Regions from separate parts of the Brevibacillus nitrificans genome, predicted to be linked through region 2. Evidence: riboswitches for the same ligand, from Rfam matches in the RefSeq annotation. Region 2 holds a riboswitch; the other holds the start of a gene.
What was found. A riboswitch is a leader RNA that binds a small molecule or an ion and turns the genes downstream of it on or off. The one in region 2 is predicted to bind S-adenosylmethionine.

Region 1: it holds a riboswitch for S-adenosylmethionine, as region 2 does, so the genes downstream of both, EDM59_RS22570 (homocysteine synthase) here and EDM59_RS30320 (sugar ABC transporter substrate-binding protein) in region 2, are expected to answer to the same signal.

Annotation. Positions count from the first base shown of each region.
Region 1 covers NZ_RHHU01000015.1:100,064-104,482, forward strand. Annotated here, with positions in the region: gene EDM59_RS22565 (TasA family protein) at 1-114, shown strand, start outside; gene EDM59_RS22570 (homocysteine synthase) at 212-1,513, opposite strand; SAM riboswitch class I at 1,608-1,715, opposite strand; gene EDM59_RS22575 (hypothetical protein) at 1,800-2,051, shown strand; gene EDM59_RS22580 (rhodanese-like domain-containing protein) at 2,432-2,743, shown strand; gene EDM59_RS22585 (SCO family protein) at 2,768-3,394, shown strand; gene EDM59_RS22590 (YqzG/YhdC family protein) at 3,396-3,713, opposite strand; gene rnjA (ribonuclease J1) at 3,953-4,419, shown strand, end outside.
Region 2 covers NZ_RHHU01000028.1:84,092-88,510, forward strand. Annotated here, with positions in the region: gene EDM59_RS30305 (amino acid ABC transporter permease) at 1-387, shown strand, start outside; gene EDM59_RS30310 (IclR family transcriptional regulator) at 434-1,165, shown strand; gene EDM59_RS30315 (sensor histidine kinase) at 1,221-2,471, opposite strand; SAM riboswitch class I at 2,668-2,789, shown strand; gene EDM59_RS30320 (sugar ABC transporter substrate-binding protein) at 2,901-3,923, shown strand; gene EDM59_RS30325 (sugar ABC transporter ATP-binding protein) at 4,045-4,419, shown strand, end outside.

The DNA of each region.
Region 1 (4,419 bases), on a different contig from region 2:
ACCCTGGCGATTCAATTCGTAGATGACGGTAACGATCAAAACCGCTTCCAAAAAGACGTTTTGGATCTGACGCTGAATATCGAAGGAAAAGCTAGAGACGGCGTTCAACAATAATAGGTAGAAACGAAAAAGCGGCTATCCGGCCGCTTTTTCTGTTTTTTGTCTTAGTCGGCGAGCTCGCACGTGATTGTGCGAGCTCTTTGACCCAATCCTATGCAGTGACTTGATTGACAGCCGCTTTCAACGCCTGCTCCAAATCTCCGATAATATCCGCAATCGACTCTGTACCGATCGACAGGCGGATCATGCCCGGTGTGACACCTGCTGCTGCTTGCTCGGCTTCATTCATTTGCTGATGAGTAGTGCTCGCTGGATGAATGACGAGCGACTTGGAATCGCCTACGTTTGCCAGGTGGGAGAACAGCTGCACGGATTCGATCAGCTTTTTGCCTTCATTTACGCCGCCGCGGATGCCGAAGGTGAGGATGGCACCGGCACCTTTTGGCAAGTATTTTTGCGCGAGCTCGTAATTCGGATCGCTTTCCAGCCCTGGGTAGCTGACCCATTCAACGGCTGGGTGAGAAGCGAGGTATTCTGCAACGGCCTGCGCGTTTTGGCTGTGACGCTCCATGCGCAGGTGCAGTGTTTCCAGACCTTGCAGGAACAGGAAGGAGTTGAAAGGAGCAACGGCTGCTCCGATGTCGCGCTGCAGCTGAACGCGCGCTTTGATGATATAGGCGAGTGGCCCGACTGCTTCCGTGAACACTACGCCGTGGTAGCTTGGATCTGGTGTCGTCAGGCCAGGGAATTTGCCGTTGTTCCAGTTGAATTTGCCAGAGTCTACGATGATTCCGCCGATCGCTGTGCCGTGACCGCCAATGAACTTGGTCGTAGAGTGGATCACGATGTCCGCGCCATGCTCGAAAGGACGGCAGAGGAGCGGAGTAGCGAACGTGTTGTCGACGATCAACGGCACGCCATTTTCATGCGCGATGTCCGCGATGGATTGCAGGTCGGCTACATCGATGCGCGGGTTGCCGATCGTTTCGCAGAAAAAGGCCTTGGTATTGTCGTTGACGTAAGCACGGAAGTTTTCTGGGTTGGAATGATCCACGAAATGTACTTTGATACCCAAGCGTGGCAGGGTGTGTGCAAAGAGGTTGTAGGTGCCGCCGTACAAGCTGCTGGACGCGATGATTTCGTCGCCAGCCTGTGCAATGTTGAGGATGGAGAACGTAATGGCAGCTTGACCGGATGCTGTCGCCAGCGCACCTACTCCGCCCTCGAGCAGAGCTACGCGCTTTTCAAATACATCTTGAGTGGGGTTCATGATGCGAGTGTAGATGTTGCCCAATTCTTTGAGTGCGAACAAGTTAGCCGCATGATCCGTATCGCGGAAGACATAGGAGCTGGTTTGGTAGATCGGTACGGCGCGGGAACCTGTTACCGGATCAGGCTCCTGGCCTCCGTGGATGGCGATGGTTTCTGGCTTCCATTGTTGCTGTTCAGACATGATCATCTCTCCTTTTTTTTCTGTGGGTATGATAAGGTATAAAAAAACGGAGCTATCCTCTGAGTAGAAGAAGCTCCGGTCATACACGGACTCTCGTTCATCTCTCAGAATCTATGGATTCTGCAGGAATTGGCACCTCGCATCGTTACATGCAGGTTGCCGGGCTTCGTCGGGCCTGTCCCTCCACCACTCTTGATGAAAAATGGAAATCTGTTGTTGTCTTAATTGTATGAAAAAGTCCACTTTACTGTCAATATTCAATAATTCAGTTATCAGGGAGGATTAAATGGGAATATCAGACAATCACCAACAGACTGCAGGAAAAAAGAGCATCGCATTGCGAGCAGCGTGGATCGTTCCAAACGTGCTATGCTATTTTCTTCTTATTTATATAGGGGTATTTGTGGGTAAAAATGCGGAGCACCTGGAGGAGAACAATCAGCTGGTCATCTGGCTGTTTATGTTAGTGGTGATGTTCATGGTTTCGGTTTTCGGAACATTTCGCATCGTGTACTGGATCAAAAAAGGAAAGCTGTAAAGGGAAGGGAATCGGGATCGGAGGCAAACAAAAAAGAGCACATGCTGTGCCCTCTTCTGTACGAAAGGAATTAGTCCTTTTTAATGGTTGCGTGTGTTCCGTCGCAGTTTCCTTCTGCATTTTTGGTTTGACCGCATCTACAGGTTCCCATTCTTTTCCCCTCCTTTGCTATTCTTACTATTGATTATAGAAAATACACTAATGAAATACAACTTGATTACGAATCGTAATAAGCTTATGCTGATTTGGGCAGGATTCGTTTTCATAACTGTCGCTATTTGGACATAGCAGGGGCGTTAGAAATGCAGGAGTCCGTATGATATGATTGGATAGATATACATGCGAATAATTTCACTTACATAGCAGGGGGTATTTGTACGATGAGTAACGGCGTAAAGGAAATAACACCGGAAGAATTGCTGGCAAAACTGGAGGCTAATGAGCAAGTCCAAGTGATTGACGTACGTGAGGTTGATGAGTGGAACGCTGGTCACATTAAGCAAGCGAAGCTGATCCCGCTCGGATTTTTGCCGCATCGCATCGATGAGCTGGACAAAGACATTCCTCTTGTGATGGTTTGCCGCAGCGGTGCTCGCAGCAACATGGCCACGGAATATTTGGCAGCGCAAGGCTTTGATGTAGCAAACATGGTGGGCGGCATGCTCGCATGGCCAGGAGAGAAAGAACTGTAAGGTCTTTAGGGGAGGAAAGAAATCGTGAGTGGAGAAGCGCAACAGCAGCAGGGAGGGGCTCTGCAGCGTCATTGGTTTACCGTGCTTGCAGGCGTTTTGATTTTGGCAATTGTCGGTGTGTTTGGCTATAACTACATGACCAAAGAGCAGATTCCTGTCATGAAGGCATTAAACGACTTTTCCTTGGATAACATCAACGGTTCGACCTACACTTTCTCGGAGGGGAAAGGGAAAGTACGCTTGGTTGAATTCATGTTTACCAATTGCCCGGATATTTGTCCAGCGACTACGTACAACATGTCCAAGCTGCAGGATCAGCTGAAGGAAAAGGGGCTGTTTGGGGATAAGGTCGAGTTCGTGAGCATCACGTTTGACCCTGATTTTGACACCCCAGAAGTCCTGCAGGCGTATGCTGAGAAATTCAAGGCAGATCAAAGCGGCTGGAAATTCCTGCGAGGCGATGCCCAGGCGATCGAAAAGGTGACAAAAGACTTCGGAGTGGCTGTGATGAAGCAGCCGGACGGTTCCTTTGCCCATACGGCACGCATGTTCCTCGTGGATGAGGACGGAAACATGCGTCGCGCGTACGGGATGGCAGCCGAGATGGATATGGACCAAATGATGAAAGAGATGGTAGAGCTGGCTGACTAGCCTAGCGTGTCTCTTCGAATCGGATGGCGATGACCTTTTCGGTTTTCGTTTCAAATTCAATATGAACCAGTAACGCCCACACGCGATTGCCCTCTTGGAGCAAAAGCTTAAACGTCTCCTCTGACGTGGTGGGCGTTTTCGTTTTTCGGCCGACATGCAGGTAATCGACAATCTTGGCTTGCGGGTAGGTCTGCATGGTTTGCTGCATTGCGAGTCGTCCCCACTTGGCATATGGCGGCTCAGCGGCTGCGGGCATCGTCCAGGTCAGGGAGAGTGAAAGCAACAGGGCAGAGAAAATGGCGATAGCCTTGGCTCGCATAGATAACGCCCCCTTTATGGGAAAATAGGTCTTTCTGTGCGGTATTTTGTCCAATTTCTTGACTGGACACCCGGTTTCCTTGCTTTCTACCCTATGGATTTTGTACAATTTTCCAATGAGCGAATGAGTAGGCAAATGTGTTTTCTCTTGCACGGGTAACAGACTGGATGAAACGAACGCCTCGCGTTGTGTTACAATAAGAATGGCATGCTTGGTTCGGGTTCCCAAAATCATGCACGATGAAGTTAGGAGGAAAGATATTGAGCGACGTTAAGATTTTCGCAATGGGCGGCCTCGGCGAGATCGGAAAAAATATGTACTGCGTCGAGTATGAAGATGAAATCATTATGATTGACTGCGGGGTGAAATTCCCTGAAAACGAGATGTTCGGGATCGATTTGGTCATCCCTGATGTTTCTTATCTGGTGGACAACCAGCACAAAATCAAGGCACTTTTGCTGACGCACGGACACGAAGACCACATCGGGGCGATTCCTTATATTATGAGGCAAATCAAGGTGCCAATTTACGGTGGTCGTCTGACCCTGGGCTTGGTCAAGGCGAAGCTGGAAGAGCACCGCATGCAAAACGATGTCAAACTGATTCCTATTTCCGAAGACACGGAGATTCCCTTCGACCGGTTGAAGGCGACATTTTTCCGTACCAACCACAGTATCCCAGATTCCTTTGGGGTCGTAATCCACAC
Region 2 (4,419 bases):
AATGGCGCCTATATTGCCGAAATATTCCGTGGGGCGATCCAGTCGATTGACCGCGGGCAAATGGAGGCTTCGAGATCTCTCGGGATGTCTTATCCGCTCGCGATGAGACGCATCATTTTGCCACAGGCGTTCCGCCGCGCAATTCCTTCCTTGGGAAACCAGTTCATTATCGGGTTGAAGGACTCGTCTCTGGTGGCATACGTAGGAATGCAGGATCTATGGGGAACGGGTCTGAGCGAAGCGGCCTCGAACTATCGCCAGCTTGAAACCTACATGGTAGTAGGCTTGTATTACCTGGTTATGATTACGATCTTCACTTACTTTGTGAACAGGCTGGAAGGGCGGCTGTCTACCGGTCGCACTTTCGAAAAAGCAAGCCAAGGATAACAGTGTGGCAGCGTAACCAGCGCATGGCCAAAGAGGGCGGGGGACTATGGTTCAATCAATCGAGCGGACGATGAAAATTATCCGGGTGCTGATTTCCGACGAGAAACAAGCTTGGCCAATATCCGATTTGGCGAGTGCTACCGGATTGCCGATCAGTACGCTTCACCGGTTTCTCGATTCGATGATGCAGTTCGGTCTGGTCGAGCAGGAGCCGGTCACCAAGCATTACAAGGCAGGCTACACGTGGATGGAAATCGGTTTCACCCTGCATAACCGAATCAATTTTCGCTACGTGGCGAGGCCGATTATGGAGGAGCTTGCTCACGAAGTCGAAGAGAGCATCTTCTTGAGCGTGCCAGCCGGGTATGATTCCATTCCGATCGAAAAGGTAGAGAGTCCGTTGAAGATTCGCATTGACGAGAACATGGGCGAGCGGATCCCACTGACCATCGGTGCCCCGAATAAGGCGATTCTCGCTCATTGGAAGCCAGAGGAAGTGAGAAAGGTCGTCGCAGCTCAGCTCGCTCCTGCCCTGCAGCAGCCGTTTCTTGATCAATTGGCGCATGTCAAAGAGACAGGCTATGCGATTAGCTACGGGGAGAAAACGGAAGGGACTGTCGCGGTGGCGGCCCCTATCTTCAGCTACGGAAATCAGATTGTGGCGGCACTGTCGATCAATGCCCCCAGCTTTCGCGTGACAGAAGATCGCATGTCTTTTTTGATTGAGAGAGTCAAAGAAAAGGCCGCGACGGTCTCCGCGAAAATCGGCGGAGTCTAGCAAACGGATCTTTTGGAATGAAAAAATCCCCATCACCCGACCTGGGTATGGGGATTTACTCTTGATAAGGGAAGATGATCGAAAATTTTGTGCCGACATTTGGTTTACTGTTCACGGTCACGGTACCACCGATTGTGTGGATGACATGATAGGAATACGTCAGACCAAGTCCGGTTCCACTCGACTTAGTAGAAAAATAAATGGACCCCAAACGCTTCATCTGGCCCTCATCCATTCCTACGCCGTTATCCTTGATGATGAGAATCGCTTTGCCTTCCTCGACTACCAGCGACAGGAACACTCTCCCTTTCCTTACGTTCGTACAGGCTTCAATCGCATTTTTGATAAAGTTCACGAGCACCTGCTTGATCTCATCCGGGTTGGCCATGATCGTGACGGATATATCAGGTGTACGCACTTCCAATTCGACATTGTGCAGAATCGCAAAAGGCGACATCACAGCTCGCATGACCTTTAACAGCTCTACGACGTTAACCTGCTCATGCCGGTTTGTCAAAGGCTTGGAAATAGCCAGATACTCCGAGAGAATCACTTCCGTGCGCTGGATTTCGTCCATGCAGATGTTCATATACTGGGCGCTTTTGGTGAAGTCATGCGGATTCTCCTGCATCAAACGCAAGAAGCCTTTTACGGCCGTTAGCGGGTTTCGCACCTCATGAGCGAGCGAGGCTGCGACATGACTCATCGTTTCGATTTTTTCATTTTGCGCATGCTTGATAAAGATCTCCTTGTCCGATACGGATTTACTGAACAGGGACATCAGAATCCAGATACCGAGCGTGTTTTGCAAGGGGATGACCAGCATGTGATACGTCAAATGTTTAACAAAATAGTGGGGGAGGTAGAAGTAGGTAAGCGTTAAGGCGATGATGGAAAACAATACGCCCGCCAATATTGTGAAAAACGTTTTCCGGTGAGTAGTTTTGTAGGTTCTGTACATGAGGAGGGACACCGAAAAGGAGAAGACGGAAATGACCAAGGCGATAAACGAACCATCGCCGCCCAGGTAGAGTCGATAAATGACGAATTCGCCCAGCAAAATCAAGCCTGTCTGGACACCGCCATAGACAAGCCCGAAAAACATGATGACGTAGCGAACGTCAAAGATGACCCCTTCTACTACGCTGGAAGAAAACGTCATAGCGAGGAATAAACTGATCGAACTAGTAACCAGGATGAAGGACTGGCTAAAATTTCTCATTTTATCCCGGTAGTAGATATTGAACAGGACAAAAGGGATCAGGACAAAAAACATTTGAAGAATGACTTCTTTTAATAGGCTCATCGTGCATCTCCACCGCAGACTGGCTCTGAATCATCCACCGTTAATTCGACACGGCATACGACAATCCCTCCAAAGATTCGAGTATCAAATTTGTCACAATAAAGAAACATCTCCTAAAAAAGTCCTAGTTGACAGGTGGGCAATGGATTGATTATAGTCTGTATATATTCAAGAAACGTTTTGAAAATAATAACTACTCTTATCCAGAGAAGGCTGAGGGAATGGCCCTATGAAGCCCGGCAACCTAGCACGTGAGATTTTTTGTCTCCCGCGCCAAGGTGCTAACTCCACCAGGTAGAAATACCTGACAGATAAGAGGCGGAATATCGTGCTGACGATTTTAGCCTCTTTCTGGTGGAAAGAGGCTTTTCTAATGGGCAAAAACTAGCTCCTTTCTGCGATGAGTTCACAAAAAAAGGGGGAACATCCATGAAAAAGAAATTTGGTCTGCTCGTGACTCTTGCATTGACAGCATCGCTCGCCCTGACAGCGTGCGGAAACGGTGGAGGGGCGGCTGCTCCGAACGGCGCAAACGGCGCTTCCGGCGAGAAAGCGAAGAAAATCGCATTGATTATGCGCCAAAATGTGGGGACGTTCTCGGCGCAGTACATCAACGGGGTGAAAAAGGAAGTGGAGAAAAACGGCGGAGAGCTGACTGTTTTCAATGCAGACACCGATCTGGCGAAAATGGCTTCCAACCTGGATGCAGCGGTGAACCAGCACTTTGACGGAATTCTGATCGACCACGGTACGGCAGAAGCCCTGCAGCAAGGCACCCAAAAGGCGGTAGACAAGAAGATCCCGGTTGTACTCTTTGACACCGATATCAAAATCGCAGGAGTACCAACCGTTGCGCAGGATGACCAAAAGCTGGCTGACCTGAGTCTCGAGAAGCTTGCTGCGGACAACGGCAACAAAGGAAACATCGTAAAAATCTGGGTAGCTGGCTTTGCGCCAATGGAAAAACGCCAAATCACCTATGATGCGTTCCTGAAGAAATATCCGGACATCAAGGAAGTAGCCGCTTTCGGTTCGGCTACCAACAATACTGCTTTGGATACACAATCCCAAATGGAAGCAATCCTGAAGAAATATCCAAACAAAGGTGACATCACAGCGGTATGGGCAGCATGGGATGAGTTCGGAAAAGGCGCGACGCGTGCGATTCAGCAGGCAGGACGCACCGAGATCAAAGTATACTCCATCGACCTGAGCGACGAAGACCTGCAAATGATCCAAGAACCAAACTCTCCTTGGACAGCAACAGCTGCGGTAGACCCATCCAACATCGGTCGCATCCAGGCTGAAACAGTGTTCAAAAAGATCAAAGGCGAGGAAGTACCAGACAACGTAAACCTGAACCCAGTGCTCGTACAACAATCGGACCTGCCAAAAGACAAAAAAGTAACGATGGCTGATCTTTCCCAATACGTGCAAGAGTGGGGCAAATAAGATCGTATAGATGAAAGGATTGGCTATTCCCGTTGAACCTCTCAACGGGAATCTTCCTTATTTATAGAAAAGAATGGATGGATTTCTTAGCCAGTAAAAGCGCAACTAGGGGGTGGATAGATTGTCTACTTTACACATGCAAGGCATCGAGAAGCAGTTCTCCGGAGTGCCTGCACTGCGAACCGTTGATTTTGAAGTGAAGGCAGGGGAGGTTCACGCGCTGCTCGGAGCGAACGGAGCAGGAAAAAGTACGCTGATGAAAATTCTCACGGGCGCCTACCAGGCAGATGGTGGAACCATTTCGATTGACGATCAAGCGGTCCAGATACAATCCCCGCAGGATGCCAAGGCGCTGGGAATTCAATGTGTCTATCAGGAAGTCGATACGGCTTTGGTTCCGTATTTGAGTGTCGCGGAAAATATTTTGCTGGATCAGCTCGTCCAGGACAAAGGCTCGAGCTTCGTAAGCTGGCAGCGTTTATACGCTCAGTCCGAA